DNA from 4 places in the Solibacillus sp. FSL R7-0682 genome. Region 3 is predicted to be linked to each of the others. Evidence: a T-box and tRNA genes for the amino acid it is inferred to sense, from the RefSeq annotation. Region 3 holds a T-box; the other regions hold tRNA genes.
What was found. A T-box is a leader RNA that pairs with one kind of tRNA and senses whether it is charged. The one in region 3 lies ahead of ileS (isoleucine--tRNA ligase), so its partner is inferred to be a tRNA-Ile.

Region 1: it has a tRNA-Ile gene. The T-box ahead of ileS (isoleucine--tRNA ligase) is inferred to sense a tRNA for this amino acid. The anticodon was not compared.
Region 2: it has a tRNA-Ile gene. The T-box ahead of ileS (isoleucine--tRNA ligase) is inferred to sense a tRNA for this amino acid. The anticodon was not compared.
Region 4: it has a tRNA-Ile gene. The T-box ahead of ileS (isoleucine--tRNA ligase) is inferred to sense a tRNA for this amino acid. The anticodon was not compared.

What each region holds. Positions count from the first base shown of each region.
Region 1 is NZ_JBBOUI010000001.1:3,601,465-3,607,124, reverse strand. It holds rRNA gene MKZ17_RS18105 (23S ribosomal RNA) at 1-1,531, shown strand, start outside; rRNA gene rrf (5S ribosomal RNA) at 1,778-1,893, shown strand; tRNA gene MKZ17_RS18095 (tRNA-Tyr) at 1,934-2,017, shown strand; tRNA gene MKZ17_RS18090 (tRNA-Lys) at 2,028-2,103, shown strand; tRNA gene MKZ17_RS18085 (tRNA-Leu) at 2,202-2,290, shown strand; tRNA gene MKZ17_RS18080 (tRNA-Arg) at 2,309-2,385, shown strand; tRNA gene MKZ17_RS18075 (tRNA-Met) at 2,468-2,544, shown strand; tRNA gene MKZ17_RS18070 (tRNA-Met) at 2,566-2,640, shown strand; tRNA gene MKZ17_RS18065 (tRNA-Met) at 2,664-2,738, shown strand; tRNA gene MKZ17_RS18060 (tRNA-Asp) at 2,742-2,817, shown strand; tRNA gene MKZ17_RS18055 (tRNA-Phe) at 2,823-2,898, shown strand; tRNA gene MKZ17_RS18050 (tRNA-Gly) at 2,904-2,977, shown strand; tRNA gene MKZ17_RS18045 (tRNA-Ile) at 2,983-3,059, shown strand; tRNA gene MKZ17_RS18040 (tRNA-Asn) at 3,069-3,144, shown strand; tRNA gene MKZ17_RS18035 (tRNA-Glu) at 3,146-3,217, shown strand; gene MKZ17_RS18030 (TIGR00266 family protein) at 3,394-4,188, opposite strand; gene MKZ17_RS18025 (RNA polymerase sigma factor) at 4,490-4,993, shown strand; gene MKZ17_RS18020 (anti sigma factor C-terminal domain-containing protein) at 4,983-5,660, shown strand, end outside.
Region 2 is NZ_JBBOUI010000001.1:3,732,500-3,738,159, reverse strand. It holds rRNA gene MKZ17_RS18810 (23S ribosomal RNA) at 1-713, shown strand, start outside; rRNA gene rrf (5S ribosomal RNA) at 774-889, shown strand; tRNA gene MKZ17_RS18800 (tRNA-Val) at 899-974, shown strand; tRNA gene MKZ17_RS18795 (tRNA-Thr) at 984-1,059, shown strand; tRNA gene MKZ17_RS18790 (tRNA-Lys) at 1,066-1,141, shown strand; tRNA gene MKZ17_RS18785 (tRNA-Gly) at 1,192-1,266, shown strand; tRNA gene MKZ17_RS18780 (tRNA-Leu) at 1,271-1,359, shown strand; tRNA gene MKZ17_RS18775 (tRNA-Arg) at 1,381-1,457, shown strand; tRNA gene MKZ17_RS18770 (tRNA-Pro) at 1,478-1,554, shown strand; tRNA gene MKZ17_RS18765 (tRNA-Ala) at 1,563-1,638, shown strand; tRNA gene MKZ17_RS18760 (tRNA-Ser) at 1,656-1,748, shown strand; tRNA gene MKZ17_RS18755 (tRNA-Asp) at 1,772-1,847, shown strand; tRNA gene MKZ17_RS18750 (tRNA-Phe) at 1,871-1,946, shown strand; tRNA gene MKZ17_RS18745 (tRNA-Ile) at 1,962-2,038, shown strand; tRNA gene MKZ17_RS18740 (tRNA-Asn) at 2,048-2,122, shown strand; tRNA gene MKZ17_RS18735 (tRNA-Glu) at 2,124-2,195, shown strand; gene MKZ17_RS18730 (NUDIX hydrolase) at 2,460-2,858, shown strand; gene MKZ17_RS18725 (S-layer homology domain-containing protein) at 2,915-3,979, opposite strand; gene abc-f (ribosomal protection-like ABC-F family protein) at 4,343-5,660, shown strand, end outside.
Region 3 is NZ_JBBOUI010000001.1:126,421-132,080, reverse strand. It holds gene MKZ17_RS00680 (Tn7-like element transposition protein TnsE) at 1-611, opposite strand, end outside; gene MKZ17_RS00675 (TnsD family Tn7-like transposition protein) at 586-2,433, opposite strand; T-box leader at 2,667-2,904, shown strand; gene ileS (isoleucine--tRNA ligase) at 2,966-5,660, shown strand, end outside.
Region 4 is NZ_JBBOUI010000001.1:952,675-958,334, forward strand. It holds rRNA gene MKZ17_RS04760 (23S ribosomal RNA) at 1-275, shown strand, start outside; rRNA gene rrf (5S ribosomal RNA) at 335-450, shown strand; tRNA gene MKZ17_RS04770 (tRNA-Val) at 460-535, shown strand; tRNA gene MKZ17_RS04775 (tRNA-Thr) at 545-620, shown strand; tRNA gene MKZ17_RS04780 (tRNA-Lys) at 627-702, shown strand; tRNA gene MKZ17_RS04785 (tRNA-Leu) at 722-806, shown strand; tRNA gene MKZ17_RS04790 (tRNA-Gly) at 849-923, shown strand; tRNA gene MKZ17_RS04795 (tRNA-Leu) at 928-1,016, shown strand; tRNA gene MKZ17_RS04800 (tRNA-Arg) at 1,044-1,120, shown strand; tRNA gene MKZ17_RS04805 (tRNA-Pro) at 1,128-1,204, shown strand; tRNA gene MKZ17_RS04810 (tRNA-Ala) at 1,212-1,287, shown strand; tRNA gene MKZ17_RS04815 (tRNA-Met) at 1,318-1,391, shown strand; tRNA gene MKZ17_RS04820 (tRNA-Ile) at 1,399-1,475, shown strand; tRNA gene MKZ17_RS04825 (tRNA-Ser) at 1,498-1,590, shown strand; tRNA gene MKZ17_RS04830 (tRNA-Met) at 1,642-1,716, shown strand; tRNA gene MKZ17_RS04835 (tRNA-Asp) at 1,720-1,795, shown strand; tRNA gene MKZ17_RS04840 (tRNA-Phe) at 1,801-1,876, shown strand; tRNA gene MKZ17_RS04845 (tRNA-Gly) at 1,882-1,955, shown strand; tRNA gene MKZ17_RS04850 (tRNA-Ile) at 1,961-2,037, shown strand; tRNA gene MKZ17_RS04855 (tRNA-Asn) at 2,047-2,121, shown strand; tRNA gene MKZ17_RS04860 (tRNA-Ser) at 2,136-2,226, shown strand; tRNA gene MKZ17_RS04865 (tRNA-Glu) at 2,229-2,300, shown strand; gene MKZ17_RS04870 (nucleotidyltransferase domain-containing protein) at 2,579-3,148, shown strand; gene MKZ17_RS04880 (MBL fold metallo-hydrolase) at 3,493-4,476, shown strand; tRNA gene MKZ17_RS04885 (tRNA-Val) at 4,813-4,888, shown strand; tRNA gene MKZ17_RS04890 (tRNA-Thr) at 4,899-4,974, shown strand; tRNA gene MKZ17_RS04895 (tRNA-Lys) at 4,981-5,056, shown strand; tRNA gene MKZ17_RS04900 (tRNA-Leu) at 5,076-5,160, shown strand; tRNA gene MKZ17_RS04905 (tRNA-Gly) at 5,203-5,277, shown strand; tRNA gene MKZ17_RS04910 (tRNA-Leu) at 5,282-5,370, shown strand; tRNA gene MKZ17_RS04915 (tRNA-Arg) at 5,398-5,474, shown strand; tRNA gene MKZ17_RS04920 (tRNA-Pro) at 5,482-5,558, shown strand; tRNA gene MKZ17_RS04925 (tRNA-Ala) at 5,566-5,641, shown strand.

The DNA of each region.
Region 1 (5,660 bases), 3.5 Mb from region 3:
GCCGAGGCCGATAGGCGTAGGCGATGGACAACAGGTTGATATTCCTGTACCACCTCCTCACCGTTTGAGAAATGGGGGGACGCAGTAGGATAGGGTAAGCAGAGCGTTGGTTGTCTCTGTTCAAGCAGTAAGGCGTGTGTGTAGGCAAATCCGCACACTATAACGTTGAGCTGTGATGACGAGCTCGTATGAGCGAAGTTCCTGATTTCACACTGCCAAGAAAAGCCTCTATCGAGGTGAGAGGTGCCCGTACCGCAAACCGACACAGGTAGTCGAGGAGAGAATCCTAAGGTGTGCGAGAGAACTCTCGTTAAGGAACTCGGCAAAATGACCCCGTAACTTCGGGAGAAGGGGTGCTCTTGAGCGTGCAAGCGCATGAGAGCCGCAGTGAATAGGCCCAGGCGACTGTTTAGCAAAAACACAGGTCTCTGCAAAACCGTAAGGTGACGTATAGGGGCTGACGCCTGCCCGGTGCTGGAAGGTTAAGAGGAGTGGTTAGCGCAAGCGAAGCTGCGAATTGAAGCCCCAGTAAACGGCGGCCGTAACTATAACGGTCCTAAGGTAGCGAAATTCCTTGTCGGGTAAGTTCCGACCCGCACGAAAGGCGTAACGATCTGGGCACTGTCTCAACGAGAGACTCGGTGAAATTATAGTACCTGTGAAGATGCAGGTTACCCGCGACAGGACGGAAAGACCCCGTGGAGCTTTACTGTAGCCTGATATTGAATTTTGGTACAACTTGTACAGGATAGGTAGGAGCCAGAGATCTCGGAGCGCCAGCTTCGAAGGAGGCGTCGGTGGGATACTACCCTGGTTGTATTGAACTTCTAACCCATGCCCCTTAGCGGGGTAGGAGACAGTGTCAGGCGGACAGTTTGACTGGGGCGGTCGCCTCCTAAAAGGTAACGGAGGCGCCCAAAGGTTCCCTCAGAATGGTTGGAAATCATTCGAAGAGTGTAAAGGCATAAGGGAGCTTGACTGCGAGACCTACAAGTCGAGCAGGGTCGAAAGACGGGCTTAGTGATCCGGTGGTTCCGCATGGAAGGGCCATCGCTCAACGGATAAAAGCTACCCCGGGGATAACAGGCTTATCTCCCCCAAGAGTCCACATCGACGGGGAGGTTTGGCACCTCGATGTCGGCTCATCGCATCCTGGGGCTGTAGTCGGTCCCAAGGGTTGGGCTGTTCGCCCATTAAAGCGGTACGCGAGCTGGGTTCAGAACGTCGTGAGACAGTTCGGTCCCTATCCGTCGTGGGCGTAGGAAATTTGAGAGGAGCTGTCCTTAGTACGAGAGGACCGGGATGGACACACCGCTGGTGTACCAGTTGTCTTGCCAAAGGCATCGCTGGGTAGCTATGTGTGGACGGGATAAGTGCTGAAAGCATCTAAGCATGAAGCCCCCCTCAAGATGAGATTTCCCATTACGCAAGTAAGTAAGACCCCTGAAAGACGATCAGGTAGATAGGTTCGAGGTGGAAGTGCGGTGACGTATGGAGCTGACGAATACTAATCGGTCGAGGACTTAACCACATTTTATTGCAAATTCAATGAAACGTTTATCCAGTTTTGAAAGAACAAATTTTCAATAGAAGGGTTTCAAGACACAAGCTAGTCAAGGAAACGACTAAGTGAATGAAGGCGCGTACTCAGGTACGTAACTGAATGAACGCAGGAAGTTGACGAAGGATAGTGTAGTGTATGAAGACCTTAAAGGTACGTCTACTAAGAACGTCACATCCATGTGACAACGTAGACGCCAGCACATCCATGTGCAAGTGAAGTGATAATGGCAAAGAGGTCACACCCGTTCCCATACCGAACACGGAAGTTAAGCTCTTTAGCGCCGATGGTAGTTGGGGGCTTCCCCCTGCGAGAGTAGGACGTCGCTTCGCTTTTTTTATTGGAATTTTATACTTCAATAAGTTATTTGTTGGAGGGGTAGCGAAGTGGCTAAACGCGGCGGACTGTAAATCCGCTCCTTAGGGTTCGGCGGTTCGAATCCGTCCCCCTCCACCATCTTTAAAGAGAGCCATTAGCTCAGTTGGTAGAGCATCTGACTTTTAATCAGAGGGTCGAAGGTTCGAGTCCTTCATGGCTCACCAGTTTTATAAAATTGTATAAACTGTCAGAATAAAAATATCTTAAGCATTTTGAAGAAGTAGGTTAGTGAAGAACAGCACCTTGTCTTCTATTCTAAAATGCCGGGGTGGCGGAACTGGCAGACGCACAGGACTTAAAATCCTGCGGTGAGTGATCACCGTGCCGGTTCGATTCCGGCCCTCGGCACCATTTTTTTAAAACATATTTGCGCCCGTAGCTCAATTGGATAGAGCGTCTGACTACGGATCAGAAGGTTGTGGGTTCGACTCCTGCCGGGCGCGCCATATCATTTTAGTATGTAGCACAGATGGAAAAGCAGTTTAATTCTGTTAGATTCCATCATAAAATTATTGAAATCTAAATTACGGCGGTGTAGCTCAGTTGGCTAGAGCACTCGGTTCATACCCGAAAGGTCGTGGGTTCGACTCCCTCTGCCGCCACCATTTAAAAATTTATAGTATTGTCGCGGGGTGGAGCAGTGGTAGCTCGTCGGGCTCATAACCCGAAGGTCACAGGTTCAAGTCCTGTCCCCGCAACCAATTTAATAAAACTATAGTATTATCGCGGGGTGGAGCAGTGGTAGCTCGTCGGGCTCATAACCCGAAGGTCGCAGGTTCAAGTCCTGTCCCCGCAACCAAATGGTCCCGTGGTGTAGCGGTTAACATGCCTGCCTGTCACGCAGGAGATCGCCGGTTCGATCCCGGTCGGGACCGCCATTTGTGGGTTTGTAGCTCAGTTGGTAGAGCATTAGATTGAAGCTCTAAGTGTCGGCGGTTCGATTCCGTCCAAACCCACCATAAATGCGGGTGTAGTTTAATGGTAAAACCTCAGCCTTCCAAGCTGATGTCGTGAGTTCGATTCTCATCACCCGCTCCATTATAGGGCCTATAGCTCAGCTGGTTAGAGCGCACGCCTGATAAGCGTGAGGTCGATGGTTCGAGTCCATTTAGGCCCACCATACAATTATTCCGAAGTAGCTCAGTTGGTAGAGCATCCGGCTGTTAACCGGCAGGTCGCAGGTTCGAGTCCTGCCTTCGGAGCCATGGCCCGTTGGTCAAGTGGTTAAGACACCGCCCTTTCACGGCGGTAACACGGGTTCGAATCCCGTACGGGTCATTTATAAGTATGCAGCATATGCTGCATACTTTTTTGTTTTGAAATAGAGCTTGCTTTAGCCGATAACCTCGGAGATTTTAGCTATGTATAAAAAAATCCTTTTACACAATAAAGTCAGGCCTGTTAGCTGACTTCATTGTGTGAAAGGAACCTGCAGAATTTAACAATAGAAAAGATTATTTATTGAATAAGTCAAATAAGCCGCCTATTCCGCCTTCATCGGAGCTTTTACCGCCCCCACCTTGAGAGACTGGTGCAGCTGCGAATACACGGCTTGCCAAACGGCTGAACGGTAAGGATTGTACCCATACTGTACCTGGCCCAGAAAGGGTTGCAAAGAATAAACCTTCTCCACCGAATAACGCAGTTTTAACACCTTTTACCATTTCAATATCGTAGCGTATGTCTTGTGTCATCGCTACTAAGCAACCTGTATCAATGCGTAATGTTTCACCTGGCAGTAATTTACGCTCATAAATTGTCCCGCCCGCGTGCACGAAAGCCATACCATCGCCTTCTAATTTTTGCATGATGAAACCTTCACCACCAAAGAAACCCGCGGATAATTTACGCTGGAATTCAACCCCAACCGATACACCTTTTGCAGCAGCTAAAAAGGCATCTTTCTGACAGATAATTTTACCGTTTAATTGACTTAAATCCATTGGGATAATCTTTCCAGGATAAGGTGCTGCAAAATATACTTTACGCTTGCCTCCACCAGTGTTTGTAAACGTTGTCATGAATAAGCTTTCGCCTGTTATTAAACGTTTGCCAGCTCCCATTAATTTGCTCATCAAGCCGCCTGAACCTGCTGCACCATCACCAAAAATTGTTTCCATCCGAATTTGGTCATCCATCATCATTAAGCTGCCAGCTTCCGCAACAACTGTTTCTTGTGGATCTAATTCCACCTCTACAAATTGCATATCGTCACCGTGAAGCACGTAATCGATTTCGTGGTTTTTCATTACTCTATTCTCCTTTAATCCATTTAGTCTTGTACTATCTACGTATTCGTAATCGAAGAAGTTTCATTTAGTTAATTTTATTTACGCCATTTTATATCTGTTTAATAGGAAGTTAAGAAAATATATGTAGTGCAATATTAAGCAAGATTGACGAAATATTATATGCAATTCGGAAGTTCATTATTATCCTCGAGCTCCCCCTTGCAACTATGGATAAACAAATAAAGTTATTTATAAAATATTTTATAATATGTAAACTTTTTGTTGAGCTCTGCGTTGTATAGGCAGAAGGGAGGTAGACATGGCAAAGGAATCAATGAATGAATTTATTCAACAAGTGGGAACCGTATTATATCGTTATTTGAGAAGACGTGGACTAGCCCATGAAGATGCAGAAGATATTGTGCAAGATACATGTTATAAATTTTTATTGCATAAAAACGGAATTCAATCAGATAAAGTCATGAGCTGGCTATACCGTGTAGCCACCAATCAATTTTACGATCTTAAGAGAAAAGAAAAGCGCCATCCTACATCCAATACAGATGAAGTTCAATTAGTATCGTTAGCTAATATTCCAGAAATTCTCGTTTTAAAAAGGGAAAAATCTAAAGATATTCGAGACACACTTAACATGTTATCCAATTTGCATGAGGAATTATTAGTGCTGAAATATGAGTTGGGATTGTCGTACAAGGAAATTTCAGCTTTTATGAATATGAATGAAAATACGTTAAAAACGCATGTTCGACGAGCAAAGGAAGAATTTATAAAACGCTATAAGGAGGACATTTATGATGAATGAAAAACAAGATGATTTTTTGTTTGATGAAACAAAAACGAAAAAATTGATGAGAAAGGCAAGATTAAGATCTACGATAAAAATTATTGGGATTACAATCATTGTTACGCCTATTGTTCTAATAGGATTTTGGTACGGCCTTAGAACTTTATCATTAAACAGTGCCCAGGAAGTAATGGATGATATTCGAGTATATAAAGAAATTAGCTCCCCAAATGTTCAAATTAGCAATCAAACGTATGATTATAATTTGTTCGGTGGAAAAATAAATACAACAACATACAAAGTACTTGGAGAAAATCATAGACCGTATATTTGGGAACCTGTTGAGAATGATTACAATTTATTTGGAACGCTTTTTAATTATAGCTCAGGATCCATCCAAATAGAAGGTTCAGACTCATTAGCAAAGCACAATCAAATCGAACGCTTTAATTTACAAACTGGTGATCGAGAAATGTTTTTTTATCATCCAGAAATATCATACGATGTTTATAAAGATAATATGAATGAACTCAATCAATTTGAAAAAAATACTTTAGTGGAATTAGGGCTATCTTTTGACAAAGCCTATCATTTTGAAGAAATCAAAAGTAAGCTACCTTCGGATGTACAAGTAGACTGGTGGTGGGTAGATGCCTATACAGAAGAACGAATGGATTTTCTAAAG
Region 2 (5,660 bases), 3.6 Mb from region 3:
ATTGAACTTCTAACCCATGCCCCTTAGCGGGGTAGGAGACAGTGTCAGGCGGACAGTTTGACTGGGGCGGTCGCCTCCTAAAAGGTAACGGAGGCGCCCAAAGGTTCCCTCAGAATGGTTGGAAATCATTCGAAGAGTGTAAAGGCATAAGGGAGCTTGACTGCGAGACCTACAAGTCGAGCAGGGTCGAAAGACGGGCTTAGTGATCCGGTGGTTCCGCATGGAAGGGCCATCGCTCAACGGATAAAAGCTACCCCGGGGATAACAGGCTTATCTCCCCCAAGAGTCCACATCGACGGGGAGGTTTGGCACCTCGATGTCGGCTCATCGCATCCTGGGGCTGTAGTCGGTCCCAAGGGTTGGGCTGTTCGCCCATTAAAGCGGTACGCGAGCTGGGTTCAGAACGTCGTGAGACAGTTCGGTCCCTATCCGTCGTGGGCGTAGGAAATTTGAGAGGAGCTGTCCTTAGTACGAGAGGACCGGGATGGACACACCGCTGGTGTACCAGTTGTCTTGCCAAAGGCATCGCTGGGTAGCTATGTGTGGACGGGATAAGTGCTGAAAGCATCTAAGCATGAAGCCCCCCTCAAGATGAGATTTCCCATTACGCAAGTAAGTAAGACCCCTGAAAGACGATCAGGTAGATAGGTTCGAGGTGGAAGTGCGGTGACGTATGGAGCTGACGAATACTAATCGGTCGAGGACTTAACCACATTTTATTGCATAACTCAATGAAACGTTTATCCAGTTTTGAAAGAACAAACTTTCAATAGTGAAGTGATGATGGCAAAGAGGTCACACCCGTTCCCATACCGAACACGGAAGTTAAGCTCTTTAGCGCCGATGGTAGTTGGGGGCTTCCCCCTGTGAGAGTAGGACGTCGCTTCGCTAGAATAATGGAGGATTAGCTCAGCTGGGAGAGCACCTGCCTTACAAGCAGGGGGTCGGCGGTTCGAGCCCGTCATCCTCCACCATTTCTAAATGCCGGTGTAGCTCAGTTGGTAGAGCAACTGACTTGTAATCAGTAGGTCGAGGGTTCGACTCCTTTCGCCGGCACCATTTAGAGAGCCATTAGCTCAGTTGGTAGAGCATCTGACTTTTAATCAGAGGGTCGAAGGTTCGAGTCCTTCATGGCTCACCAGTTTTATTTTAATTTCATAACTGTCAGAATAAAAATATCTTATGCATTTTGCGGAAGTAGTTCAGTGGTAGAACACCACCTTGCCAAGGTGGGGGTCGCGAGTTCGAACCTCGTCTTCCGCTCCAAAATGCCGGGGTGGCGGAACTGGCAGACGCACAGGACTTAAAATCCTGCGGTGAGTGATCACCGTGCCGGTTCGATTCCGGCCCTCGGCACCATTTTTTACAACAATTATTTTAGCGCCCGTAGCTCAATTGGATAGAGCGTCTGACTACGGATCAGAAGGTTATGGGTTCGACTCCTGTCGGGCGCGCCATATATATTTAATGACATGTTCGGAATGTAGCTCAGCTTGGTAGAGCACTTGGTTTGGGACCAAGGGGTCGTAGGTTCGAATCCTGTCATTCCGACCATTACATATGGGGCCTTAGCTCAGCTGGGAGAGCGCCTGCCTTGCACGCAGGAGGTCAGCGGTTCGATCCCGCTAGGCTCCACCATATTTATTTTTCCCTTTGGAGGTATACCCAAGTCTGGCTGAAGGGATCGGTCTTGAAAACCGACAGGCGGGTAACACCGCGCGGGGGTTCGAATCCCTCTACCTCCTCCATTTTTATAAAAAACTCTAATGTTGGTCCCGTGGTGTAGCGGTTAACATGCCTGCCTGTCACGCAGGAGATCGCCGGTTCGATCCCGGTCGGGACCGCCATTTTTTTTTGCAAAAAAATAGATGGGTCAGTAGCTCAGTTGGTAGAGCATTAGATTGAAGCTCTAAGTGTCGGCGGTTCGATTCCGTCCTGACCCACCATATATTCCTTAAGAGGGGCCTATAGCTCAGCTGGTTAGAGCGCACGCCTGATAAGCGTGAGGTCGATGGTTCGAGTCCATTTAGGCCCACCATCTTATTTTTCCGAAGTAGCTCAGTGGTAGAGCAACCGGCTGTTAACCGGTTGGTCGTAGGTTCGAGTCCTACCTTCGGAGCCACGGCCCGTTGGTCAAGTGGTTAAGACACCGCCCTTTCACGGCGGTAACACGGGTTCGAATCCCGTACGGGTCATACTAAAGCTGTAGGTAAACAAAAGTTTATCTATGGCTTTTTTTTATGCATAAAGGGCTATTCTAAATTCTTTTGATATCTACTGAATATTTACTACAACTACATAAGCTTATTCTATTCCACCTTTTCCCACCCGTTATTTTTATCTCCGGTTTTCGGTATGCATTTTGAGGTCTCTTGTTAATAATAGTACTCGTTTCTTATGAACACATGACTTATGATAAACCTATATTCACTGGATGAAGAACACGGAGGAAAGTGTATATGAGAAATAGAGCATCAGTGGTAATAATAGAAAATGGAAAAGTATTATTAATTCAAAGGGTTAGGAATGGCTCTACTTATTATGTTTTTCCTGGTGGAGGAATAGAAAATGGTGAAACGCCAGAAGAGGGAGCAAAAAGAGAAGCCTGGGAGGAATTAGGAGTTGAGGTATACGTTAGAGATTGCTTTTCAACAATTAAATTTAACGGAACGCAATACTATTATAAAGCTGAAATTCTTTCTGGAACTTTAGGAACTGGTAATGGGGAAGAATACACAGACAAAAATAGAGATAGAGGAACATACTTACCGATGTGGGTAGATAGAGAAGGACTATCCTCAATGGATGTAAGACCTAATGAAGTGGCGATTAAGGTTCAAACTCTATTAAAGAAATAACCCATACAAAAAAAGGAACTCTAAATAAGAGTTCCCTTTATTATCCCTAGTTCTAGTTACTTTTTCAACACTCCACTATAATTCGTACCTGCATCACGCATGTTTTTACAGTCATGTTCAATCGTTTTAAGAGCGGTGGATGATTGCTTTTGGAATTCAATGACGCATCGATTACCTTCCACCGTTTCTGTCATCATGGCTTTTGTTGGTGACAGGATGGTTGCATAGCCTTGAACAAAACCTTCATCTTCTCCGTCAAATGCATCGTATGTGACATAGAACTCTGTTTTCGTGCTGCCAGTAATCGTAACATAGCGACCAATTGAATCGGTCTCACCACGACCATATCTGTAAAAGTAAGAATAATCTCCGTTCCATGAATCCTTAGTATTAGAAATTGGTGACCAATCTTTTCCAGTTCGTAGAGAGCTAGCTAGTATATTACGAGCTGCATTTGCACGTGTATTTAATGGAAGGGCATCATTATTCTCGAAGCTATTTAATGCATCCTCTGAAATATAGAAAAACGATTTCCTTTGCAAATTATGAAATAGCGTGACAACTTGTGCTCTCGTTAATTGATTCGATGATCCGAAAAATTTTATTAAATCGGTATTTTCGTATTGAGGGTATTGCCCACTTGTAATATGGTGATCTAATAGAAACTGAATGGAATCCTTTAATGTTGCTTGGCCGTCCAGAACATGTGTAAGGGCTTGTGCAACAACACCACGTTTAATCGCTTGTCCTCGAATATTGTTATCGAAATAGCCATTTAAAGGTACCTTATAGGCTGCCAATGTATTATAAAAAGGGTCAGATGCCAATGCTTTTGTTGTATATTTAGTCAGTTTATTCGATGTAGGTTCGAGGTCAAAAAATTTCACTAAAATTTGGCCGAATTGCTGTTCAGTGATTGGCTGATTTGGCCTGAATGTGCCATCGGGGAAACCTCCGACAAGTTCAACATCATACGCCCATTGAATAGAATCGTAAGCATAATGATTTTTATTTACATCTTTAAAAGCCGCTTTTTTTGCTAATGTAGGTGCTGGAATAGTAAGACTACCTACAAGGAATAGTAGGACAATTAAGAAAACCGAAAACCGCTTTATCTTCATAAAACTTACCTCCTTCATCATCTTGCCATCTTAAAGCTTTCATTAATGTAGCATGTTCCAAATATTTCCGCAATAAAACCTTTCCTTCATGACAAATTTCAAAACAGTTGTTATAATAAGCTTAACTTATGAGCAAAGGAATGATGGGTGAACGATGAAGTATTAATCTTATTTTTTAGTAATTGAAAATTCGTTTTCAAAGAAAAATAGGATTAGTATGCCCATTTTCCATAAAATTTGTATGAAATCGTATGTGCATAGTTTTTTACTATGTGTAGTTTCGAGTACAAATTTAATTAGCAGCTAATCCTTCCAAAAAAATTTTGGGAGGATTTTTTTCTTCCCAGTTGTGGAGGTTTACTTATGAAAGAACTGTTGAAATTACAGCAAGTAACAGTAGAATTACCCGAACGAATGCTTTTAGAGAATATAAATGCCACAATTAAGAAACACGAAATTATCGGCATTATTGGTCGTAATGGAAGTGGGAAATCTACATTACTTAAAGCGATTATGGGGTCATTTGAGGTGACAAATGGTCATATTCAGAAGCTTAAAGAAAAGCTATCTCTCTATTATGTAGAACAGGAGGAAGCATCTTTTGAGGTAGATACGGTTTCGGTTGAAGAGGCAGAATTACTTAGAAAGTGGTGTGTACCTGATGTTTCCTATGAGCAGTTAAGCGGTGGGGAACGTTTGAAACTTCGATTAGCGAGAGGCTTTGCCCAAAAGCCGAATCTTTTATTATTAGATGAACCAACCAATCATTTAGACGTAGCAAGCACAAAACAATTGATTGCGTTGATGAAATCCTATGATGGAGCGATTGTAGTTGTTTCGCATGATCGTTATTTTTTAGATCAAGTCGTAACAAAAATATGGTCGATTGAGGAGCGTACATTAATCGAACAACAAGGAAATTATTCGCATTATATAGAAGTGCGCCAACAGCGTCGTTTGGCACAGCAGCGGGCTTATGACAAACAACAAAGGAAAATTGAGCAATTAGAAAAACAAATGGAAGATTTATCTTCGTGGTCTGATAAAGCCCATCGTCAATCTACAAAACAAGAATTTCCAAAAGAGTATTATCGGGTGAAGGCAAAGCGTATGGATGCTCAAGTAAAATCAAAACGTAAAATGATTGAACGGGAGCTTGAAAAGAACAAAGTGGAGCAAGTGTCAAAAGAGCATGTAGTGAAGTTTAAATTGCAGTCGGGTAATAAAGTTGGGAAACGCTTTTTACAGGCAAAAAACGTATCGAAGCGCTTTTTAGACCGTTTGCTTTTTGATAACACGAACTTTACGATATTACATGGTGAACGTCTAGCACTTGTCGGAGCGAACGGTAGTGGGAAAACAACCTTCTTAAACATGGTGATGGGTCGAGAGGCATTTGAAGGAGAACTATGGGTATCACCTACCGCAAATATCGGGTATTTGACACAGGAAGTATTTGATTTACCAACTGAAAAAACACCAGCAGATTTGTTTCATCAAGATAATTTTGTCGACCGAGCACTTGTACAAAATTTAATGCGTCATTTAGGATTCACAATCGAACAGTGGCACGAGCCGATTGGGAATATGAGTATGGGGGAGCGTGTGAAATGTAAGCTTATGCACTATATTTTACAAAATCGTGATGTTCTTATATTAGATGAGCCGACGAATCATTTGG
Region 3 (5,660 bases):
GCCATACTTTCATAAACTTTACGAACAGGATTGGTCATTAACAACCAAACTAAGTGATGCAAGTACTCGTTCTTTAAATACTTTGCATTATATGAAGATGTAAAATGTAATCGTAATAAATCAGGTTCATATTCCTCTGTAAAATATAACGGGAACGAGTTCATTTCAAAGATGCGATTTAGAAGGAACGCATTCGGTGCAATTATCCCTCTCATTACTTCAATTAATGGTAAATTCAAACGTTCTCGGTTATGTTTGATAACGAAAGTTTGCGATCTTTCTATATAGTTTGTTTTATGTATTGTATAGTCTCTTTCAAAATATCCAACACAATTTGGCTCTATGGTGATAATAATTTCTTCAGTTTGATTAGGTGAAATAGGCTGCGTAATGACTCCATCTATGTAATAATGTTGGATTATTAAAGAAGTTAGTGTAGTCCAATCAACTATTAACTTTTCAGTTGTATAATAGCCACTAACTTTTCCACTAAAATAAACTGGCAACACAACCTTTTTTTCGTCTCTAAAAGGCGCACCGATCCACTCTAATTTTACACGTGCACCTTTATCAAATGGCCAATCTTTAAGTTTTATACCTTTGTCGCTCATCAATTCCACCCAGTTCCTTTTCTATATACCTTACTAATATTGGTTGAATCTTTTTAAAATCCTTTGATTTTACTCCAGCCAGCCGCTGAACATGCCAAAGCTTTATTTCGACTTCCTCACGTTTCATGTCATCAATCACTTTATAACAACGACGTATCTGAAATTCCTGTACACTTTCTGTAATTTGCGTTAACAAATTTTTTGTAATAGGCAACTTTTCTAGATGTTTCTCCAAATTGGCTAATATTCCTACCCGTTTCCCCAAAATAGATGAGGTAATTCGAATCGGCTTCTTAGACGCTCGTAATTGTTCATATATCTCTTTTATTCTCATTGAATACTCTTTATCTCTTTTATTCCAATCAACGGTTTTAACATCATTTCTGCGCTTTTGAGTTGGTGGTAAGGCATTAAATAACCATTGTTTATCATGTCTATATAAATACATAAATTGCTTTTGATATGCTTTACGTAATTGTGAGCGACTAAATTGAGGATTATTTTGCATAATCTCAATAAATTCAGCTCTGTATAAGAGTAACTGTGAGGTTGGAATAGGGCATATTTGTAGTTCCGATTCCTTTAATGGTTGCTCTAGATACTTTTTAACAGTTTTCGAATCAACACCTAATTCTCGCGCCATAGCTCGGATGCTTAATGTGTCATTAGATAATTCATTTAACCTTTGATGCCAAACCTCGCCAAAAGCTTTCACTCGACCAAGCTCGAACATATCTGTCGCTTGTTTTCTTGCATAAGTAAACCCACATGAACATGTAAATGTACCAATTAAATTTTTAGTTTTATAATCCCTTGATACATCTACATCTTGAATTACAAACTGCTTATAATGTAATGCAGCTTTATTTAAACAAGGAAATGGACCAGCACCAAATGTACCTTGATCTGTTGTTAATTGCGCAAACTCTGAAATATTTTGTTGTAAAAAGTGCAATAAAAACAAATGACGTAACGGATGTACATGTCGCTTTGAATTACGTGTTAATACTTTCAACCAGTTGTACTCATCAAATTCATTTAGCTCGCTCTCATATTCTTGAAGAAAACCTGATGGAAAGGAGGAGGCTACAACTTTATACAGTTCTTTCTGACGTACATGATTAGATGCTGTAATTAAATTACGCACTCTCAATAAACTTCTGTATTTCGTACTTACAACTTCCCTCGAAAGTTCATGTAGTGGTAGTTGTAGTAATTGATAAGCTTGTTTTGCGATTTCAACAGCAATTTCCTTATAGTTATCCACTTCATAAATGGCTGTTAAATTCATATGTCTCATTTCAAAACGGACATATGCTATTCGGCTATCACTTTTAATCGGATATTGGCGCAATGGGATTTCGTGATTTGGACAATAATTGATGCCTTGTAACTGATGCTCTCTATGAATATATGGTTCACCATATTGCGCATTATCGTCCTTAGCACATTCAGCACAATAATATAGACCATCCTTTCGGCAAATACTTCCGGCTACAATACCAAGTCTTGTATATAAAGCTTGTCCATCTTCTAATACGTCCTGCAATATCTCTTGCTGCCGAGCTTCCGATAAAAATGAAGCATAGTAGGGGTAAATCGTATGATGAGCTAAAAGGGACTCAACGGAATACTGCGATCCTATTTGCTCAGCCAAGACGGAAAAATAACTACCAATCTCCACACTCGGTATTACAGAACGACTGCCAAACAACTCTTCTAAGGTGTCCTTACAATCAATATTTCCACTGTAAAAATGATAACGGGAAATGGCTGAATACAACAATTCATTTGGATATGGAGTTGGGAAGAAGGGTAGCATTATTCATCATCCTTTTCACAATTTATGGTAAAACCATACAGAACGTACGTTTCTTTTTTTATAAAGTATATTGTTTTTTATTATAATTTTCCATAAAAATTGAAAAATAATGACATTGTCTTAGTGTACCTTTGGATTCGGAACATCTGTCTACTATGGTTTCTTCTTAAATACAAATTTTATATAATTGACAAAATATTCCGCATTTGTTACGATTCCTTTAATAAAAGCATACAAATTCGTTGAAGAGAAAAAGTAATGTTTCGTCTTGTTCCCCAGAGAGCTGATAAATTGGTGAAAGTCAGTGTTCAAGTGTTACATGAAAATCCTCTCTGAGAAGGTTAGCTGAAATCAGTAAGCGAACCCGGGTGTCTACCGTTAAAAAGAACGCGTATGATTGTACGTTGCTAAGTGCTATTGGATCGGCTTCAATAGAATTAGGGTGGTATCGCGGTTAACCCCGTCCCTTACTTGGGACGGGGTTTTTTGTATGCCTTTTATACACTATGGTATAGGAGGAATTGATATATTTATGGTAAAAGAAACAATGCAACAAAGAGAACAAAGAATTCGACTGTTTTGGAATGCATCAAATATCTTTGAAAAATCCATTAAAAATCGTCAAGAAAGCACACCGTTTGTATTTTATGAAGGGCCACCGACTGCTAATGGATTGCCACATGTAGGACATGCTTTAGGAAGAACTGTTAAGGATGTTGTTGCTCGTTATAAAACGATGCAAGGTTTTTTAGTTGAACGTAAAGCTGGTTGGGACACTCATGGTCTGCCTGTTGAATTAGGCGTTGAAAAACAGCTTGGAATTTCCGGGAAACAAGAAATTGAAAGTTATGGCATAGAACAGTTTGTTGAAAAATGTAAAGAAAGTGTATTCACATACGAGAAAATCTGGCGTGCATTTACAGAAGAATTAGGCTATTGGGTAGATTTGGATTCTCCCTATTTAACCTTAAGTAATGAGTATATCGAAAGTGTATGGAATATCCTTAGTAAAGTACATCAAGACAAGTTACTTTATAAAGGCCATAGAGTATCACCGTACTGTCCTAGTTGTCAAACATCATTAAGTTCACATGAGGTAGCACAGGGTTATAAAGATGTTAAGGATTTATCAGCAACTGTAAAATTTAAACGTACAGATTGTAATGAGTTCTTCCTTGGCTGGACAACAACACCATGGACATTACCAGCGAATGTTGCCCTTGCCATGCATTCAGATTTAACCTATGTAAAAGCTGAACTAAATGGAAAAACATATATCGTAGCAAAATCTCTTGTGTCAAAGGTCCTTGACTCCGAAGCTAAAATTATTAGTGAGCACAAAGGAATTGAATTTGAAGGTGTTGCATATCACCCTCCATTTAATTATGTAAAAATAGAAAAAGGTCATATCGTAGTAATGGCTGACTATGTAACTGAATCAAGCGGAACAGGTATTGTTCATATTGCGCCTGCATACGGTGAAGATGACTATCGAACTGTAACTCAAAATAATCTTTCGTTTGTCAATGTGGTAAATCAGCAAGGCAAATATACTGATGCGGTTTCCGATTTAGCTGGTCACTTTGTAAAAGATTGTGATGTTGAAATTATTAAGCTATTAGCAGATTTAAATTTACTTTTCCATAAAGAAAAGTATGAACACAGCTATCCATATTGCTGGCGCTGTGATTCACCACTACTTTATTATGCAAATGATAGTTGGTTTATCAAAATGTCATCACTAAAAACCAAACTACTTGAAAATAATGCAACTGTAACATGGTATCCAGAACATATTAAAGAAGGTCGATTTGGAAATTTCCTTGAAAATGTAGTCGATTGGAATATTAGCCGAAATCGCTACTGGGGGACTCCTTTAAATGTATGGATTTGCACATCTTGTGGACATGAAGAAGCACCTGAAAGTATAGAAAAATTAAAAAGCTTAGCAATGAAATCTCTCCCAGAAAACTTAGAATTGCATAAACCATATATAGACGAAGTGATCTGTAGATGTCCTGAGTGTCAACATGAGATGAAGCGTACATCAGAAGTAATAGACGTGTGGTTCGACAGTGGTTCTATGCCCTTTGCTCAACACCACTATCCATTTGAACTAGAAGTATTCAAAAAACAGTTTCCTGCAGATGTAGTTATTGAAGGTATTGATCAAACTCGAGGTTTTTTCTATAGTTTGTTAGCTGTTTCGACGCTTTATACGGGAGGCGCACCTTATAAAAACGTTTTATCATTAGGACATGTTTTAGATGAACATGGGCAAAAAATGTCGAAAAGTAAGGGGAATGCTCTAGACCCCTTAGAATTAATGCATGATTATGGCGCAGATGCATTACGTTGGGCTTTGCTAGTAGACAGTTCACCTTGGAACCCTAAACGATTTTCAACAAAAATTGTACAGGAAGCTAAGTCGAAGTTTTTAGATACACTTGAAAATACCTTTAGTTTTTATCATTTATATGCGTCCATTGACGGATATAAATTCAACTCAACTCTACCCGGAAAACAAACAAAGATGGATGAATGGATGTTATCACGCCTTCATAGCACAATCTTTAAAGTAACAACATTCATGGATGATTATCAATTTACACAGTCAAGTCGTGAAATTGCCAAGTTAATTGATGATCTAAGTAATTGGTATATCCGTAGATCCAGACAACGCTTCTGGGCTTCTGGTTTCTCAGAAGATAAACGTGCAGCTTTTAATACATTACATGAAGTACTCAGTACAGTCTGCAAGTTATTAGCACCTTTTACACCATTCATAGCTGAACATATTTATATGCAATTGCATGATGAAAGTGTTCATTTACAGGACTATCCAAAACCAAACAAAGTAGTAATAAATGACAGTCTTGAAAATGAAATGAAAGATGTAATCAAAATCGTTGAACTTGGCCGTAGTATACGAAATGCTGAAAGTCTAAAAGTAAAACAGCCCTTAGCTGAAATGGTTATTTGTTCGAACAGACATTTCGATGCATATCAAAGCATTATTCAAGATGAACTAAATGTTAAGAAAATACACTGGACAGAAAACTTAGCTGGTTTAGCAGATGTATCATTAAAACTAAACTTTAAAACAGCTGGTGCTGTATTTGGAAAACATGTAAATGATCTGAAAAACTATGTTGAAAATATATCATTAGATGAAAAAGAAACATTAATAAGAGAAGGGAAATTGGAGGTACAGATATCTAGCCAAC
Region 4 (5,660 bases), 830 kb from region 3:
GCGTAGGAAATTTGAGAGGAGCTGTCCTTAGTACGAGAGGACCGGGATGGACACACCGCTGGTGTACCAGTTGTCTTGCCAAAGGCATCGCTGGGTAGCTATGTGTGGACGGGATAAGTGCTGAAAGCATCTAAGCATGAAGCCCCCCTCAAGATGAGATTTCCCATTACGCAAGTAAGTAAGACCCCTGAAAGACGATCAGGTAGATAGGTTCGAGGTGGAAGTGCGGTGACGTATGGAGCTGACGAATACTAATCGGTCGAGGACTTAACCACATTTTATTGCAAATTCAATGAAACGTTTATCCAGTTTTGAAAGAACAAACTTTCAATAGTGAAGTGATGATGGCAAAGAGGTCACACCCGTTCCCATACCGAACACGGAAGTTAAGCTCTTTAGCGCCGATGGTAGTTGGGGGCTTCCCCCTGTGAGAGTAGGACGTCGCTTCGCTAGAATAATGGAGGATTAGCTCAGCTGGGAGAGCACCTGCCTTACAAGCAGGGGGTCGGCGGTTCGAGCCCGTCATCCTCCACCATTTCTAAATGCCGGTGTAGCTCAGTTGGTAGAGCAACTGACTTGTAATCAGTAGGTCGAGGGTTCGACTCCTTTCGCCGGCACCATTTAGAGAGCCATTAGCTCAGTTGGTAGAGCATCTGACTTTTAATCAGAGGGTCGAAGGTTCGAGTCCTTCATGGCTCACCAGTTTTAAAATATGTCTGCTGCGGGTGTGGCGGAATTGGCAGACGCACTAGACTTAGGATCTAGCGCCGCAAGGCGTGGGGGTTCGACTCCCTTCACCCGCACCATTAATTTCATAACTGTCAGAATAAAAATATCTTATGCATTTTGCGGAAGTAGTTCAGTGGTAGAACACCACCTTGCCAAGGTGGGGGTCGCGAGTTCGAACCTCGTCTTCCGCTCCAAAATGCCGGGGTGGCGGAACTGGCAGACGCACAGGACTTAAAATCCTGCGGTGAGTGATCACCGTGCCGGTTCGATTCCGGCCCTCGGCACCATTTACTTATAAACAAACAAACATTATAGCGCCCGTAGCTCAATTGGATAGAGCGTCTGACTACGGATCAGAAGGTTGTGGGTTCGACTCCTGCCGGGCGCGCCATATATAACGGAATGTAGCTCAGCTTGGTAGAGCACTTGGTTTGGGACCAAGGGGTCGTAGGTTCGAATCCTGTCATTCCGACCATTTAATAGGGGCCTTAGCTCAGCTGGGAGAGCGCCTGCCTTGCACGCAGGAGGTCAGCGGTTCGATCCCGCTAGGCTCCACCATAATTTTAGATTAACCAAAATAAAGATCCTGGCGGTGTAGCTCAGTTGGCTAGAGCACTCGGTTCATACCCGAAAGGTCGTGGGTTCGACTCCCTCTGCCGCCATCTTAAAGGACCTTTAGCTCAGTTGGTTAGAGCAGACGGCTCATAACCGTCCGGTCACAGGTTCGAGTCCTGTAAGGTCCACCAGTAAATAATTTAATTACATCTCGGAGGTATACCCAAGTCTGGCTGAAGGGATCGGTCTTGAAAACCGACAGGCGGGTAACACCGCGCGGGGGTTCGAATCCCTCTACCTCCTCCATTTTTATTTACAGGATGTCTGAAGACTCAATTAAATAAGTAGTAATATTATCGCGGGGTGGAGCAGTGGTAGCTCGTCGGGCTCATAACCCGAAGGTCGCAGGTTCAAGTCCTGTCCCCGCAACCAAATGGTCCCGTGGTGTAGCGGTTAACATGCCTGCCTGTCACGCAGGAGATCGCCGGTTCGATCCCGGTCGGGACCGCCATTTGTGGGTTTGTAGCTCAGTTGGTAGAGCATTAGATTGAAGCTCTAAGTGTCGGCGGTTCGATTCCGTCCAAACCCACCATAAATGCGGGTGTAGTTTAATGGTAAAACCTCAGCCTTCCAAGCTGATGTCGTGAGTTCGATTCTCATCACCCGCTCCATTATAGGGCCTATAGCTCAGCTGGTTAGAGCGCACGCCTGATAAGCGTGAGGTCGATGGTTCGAGTCCATTTAGGCCCACCATACAATTATTCCGAAGTAGCTCAGTGGTAGAGCAACCGGCTGTTAACCGGTTGGTCGTAGGTTCGAGTCCTACCTTCGGAGCCATTTTTTTCTTTTTTGGGGAAGTACTCAAGAGGCTGAAGAGGCGCCCCTGCTAAGGGTGTAGGTCGGGTAACCGGCGCGAGGGTTCAAATCCCTCCTTCTCCGCCAGAGGCCCGTTGGTCAAGTGGTTAAGACACCGCCCTTTCACGGCGGTAACACGGGTTCGAATCCCGTACGGGTCATACATAAGAAAAAGTATAACGCTAGATACGAATTATCGTATCTAGCGTTATTTGTATTTTACAGTGATTTTGAGTATACAATTAACAAGTAGAACAATGAAAAAAGCTTAATATACTAAAGATAATAATTTGAAACGTGAAAGATTATTTATATAATGTTTGATAAAATGAATTGGATTGTAGAAGGAATAACCTTAAATTATAGGTAAAGTAGTGCTAAATGAAGAAGAAAAACTTAGTAACATAATAGAAAAAAATAATCATAACTTGGAGGTTTTATGTCATTTATACAATGTCGAAACGTTACTTCAATAATGACAGGATTTGATAAAGCGTGGTTTATTGCTGGAGGATGGGCAATTGATCTTTTTATAGGAGAAGAGACAAGAAAACACGAAGACATAGAAATTGCTATATTTCGAAAAAATCAAATGAATTTAAAAACTTATTTAAAAGAATGGGATATTAAAAAGGTAATTAAAGGTGAATTTTATCATTGGGGAAATGAATATTTAGAGTTACCAATTCACGAATTACTTGCAACTAATCGTATAACTGGAGAAAAAATAGAAATTCTTCTAAATGAAATAGAAGGTAATAATTGGGTATTTAGAAGAGATTCAAGAATTTCTTACCCACATGATCTAATTTTTAGTTATTCTGAAACTGGAATCCCCTATCTAAAACCAGAAGTCGTAATTTTATATAAGGCAAAAAATACAAGACAAAAAGACCATCAAGACTTTCTAAAAATAAAGGACCTCCTTAATATTGAGAAAAGACAGTGCCTACGAACGGCACTTGAGTTACACGCACCAAAGCATAAATGGATTCATTATTTACTTTAAATTCAACAACAAACTAGCGGATGAAAAAATCCAAAATACACACTTGTAATTCTTTTGGGTGTTTGTGGAAAAGAGGCCGCTATTCTGGATGAAAAATTACATATTTTATGGGTGTCCGATATGATGGAAATGCCCCAAATCATATGGGAATATTCACTATTAATCAAAAGTAAAACAAACGGATGCGTGGATCCAAAAAGAATTAACGCCCTTTTGTATTCAAATAAAACAATCAACCTTTATTAAGACAAGGGAATATTTGCAAGTATAGATAGTAATAAAGTAAAATAGTTTGAATAAACGATAGAATTCTATGTAATGGAATTAAAGAGGATGTGAACATTATGCTAAATAAGTTTGTAGCGAATAATAAATCCGTCTATCCAATTATTTTTAAAGGAAATTTTGGGATGCTTGAAAGTATTAATTGTTATTTATACGAGCATAATGATTTTTTAACTTTAATTGACGCTGGAATTAATACAAGAGAATTTCAGGACTATTTTGAAGAACAGCTTACTTCATATGGATTTGAAATTATGGACATTGATCAAATAATTTTAACACATCACCATAGTGATCATATCGGGCTTGTAAATTATATTGTGAAACAAAAAAGTATTCCTGTATATGCACACCATTTAGCTATACCACGTTTATTATTGAAGGCAGAGTACCAAATACAAAAGATAGATTTTTTTTCGCAATTATATACGCGATACGGATGTATGGAACTTGCAGAAAGCCGTTTGAAAAAAATTAAAAAAACGATGGATAATAGCCAGTTGTATCGTGTTAATACGGATGTTCTCCCTCTATATGAAGGTATAGAATTGGGCGATTTAAAAATAATTGAAGCACCGGGGCATTCAATTGATTCAATTATGTTATATGACGAAGATGCTAAATGGTTATTTGTAGGAGACGTCCTTATAAAGCAAGGTTCTACAAATGCATTAATTGACCATGATGAAAAGGGAAGCTTAATACCTTCGGTATTGCAACATAAAACGTCTATCGAAAAATGTTTAAAATTAAATGCTAACTATATTTTCCCAGGCCATCATCAAATATATTCTACTATACATGAGGTAGTAGAAAATAATATTTCACGGATTAATTATAAAGATCGACTAGTTGCAAAGATTGAAGAGGGAAATAATTCAGTCACAAAATTAGTGCACTCAATTTATGGAAAACGTGTAGATAAAGAAGCTGCATTAATATTATCAGAAGTAATTGGTTATTTATATTATGCTGAGATATTATTGTTAATTAAACCTATATTAAAAAACGGCTGTCTTTCATTTGAAAAAAATGTTAATTAACAGTCGTAAGACACTACTTTTTAGTTAACAAATATTTTTGAATCAACATTTTAATTGTATAAAATAAGTGTATAATTATGTCGTATGATTAATAATATATAAAAAAATTAAAATCAAGTGTTGAAAAAAAGTAGTAACCATATTAAAATTTCGTTATGCCAAGTAATCGTTTTCATCTGTTAATGTAACAAGTTAATGGCAATGATTGAAAAAAATAATATTTTTTTAAAAAAGTTGTATAAAAGTATTGCATTGTATAAAAAAAGTTGATAATATAAATCTTGTCCTTAACAGAAAGGACAACCGGTTGCAAGTATGTAACTAACTTTGTTTGATGGAGGATTAGCTCAGCTGGGAGAGCACCTGCCTTACAAGCAGGGGGTCGGCGGTTCGAGCCCGTCATCCTCCACCATTTCTAAATTGCCGGTGTAGCTCAGTTGGTAGAGCAACTGACTTGTAATCAGTAGGTCGAGGGTTCGACTCCTTTCGCCGGCACCATTTAGAGAGCCATTAGCTCAGTCGGTAGAGCATCTGACTTTTAATCAGAGGGTCGAAGGTTCGAGTCCTTCATGGCTCACCAGTTTTAAAATATGTCTGCTGCGGGTGTGGCGGAATTGGCAGACGCACTAGACTTAGGATCTAGCGCCGCAAGGCGTGGGGGTTCGACTCCCTTCACCCGCACCATTAATTTCATAACTGTCAGAATAAAAATATCTTATGCATTTTGCGGAAGTAGTTCAGTGGTAGAACACCACCTTGCCAAGGTGGGGGTCGCGAGTTCGAACCTCGTCTTCCGCTCCAAAATGCCGGGGTGGCGGAACTGGCAGACGCACAGGACTTAAAATCCTGCGGTGAGTGATCACCGTGCCGGTTCGATTCCGGCCCTCGGCACCATTTACTTATAAACAAACAAACATTATAGCGCCCGTAGCTCAATTGGATAGAGCGTCTGACTACGGATCAGAAGGTTGTGGGTTCGACTCCTGCCGGGCGCGCCATATATAACGGAATGTAGCTCAGCTTGGTAGAGCACTTGGTTTGGGACCAAGGGGTCGTAGGTTCGAATCCTGTCATTCCGACCATTTAATAGGGGCCTTAGCTCAGCTGGGAGAGCGCCTGCCTTGCACGCAGGAGGTCAGCGGTTCGATCCCGCTAGGCTCCACCATAATTTTAGATTAACCAAA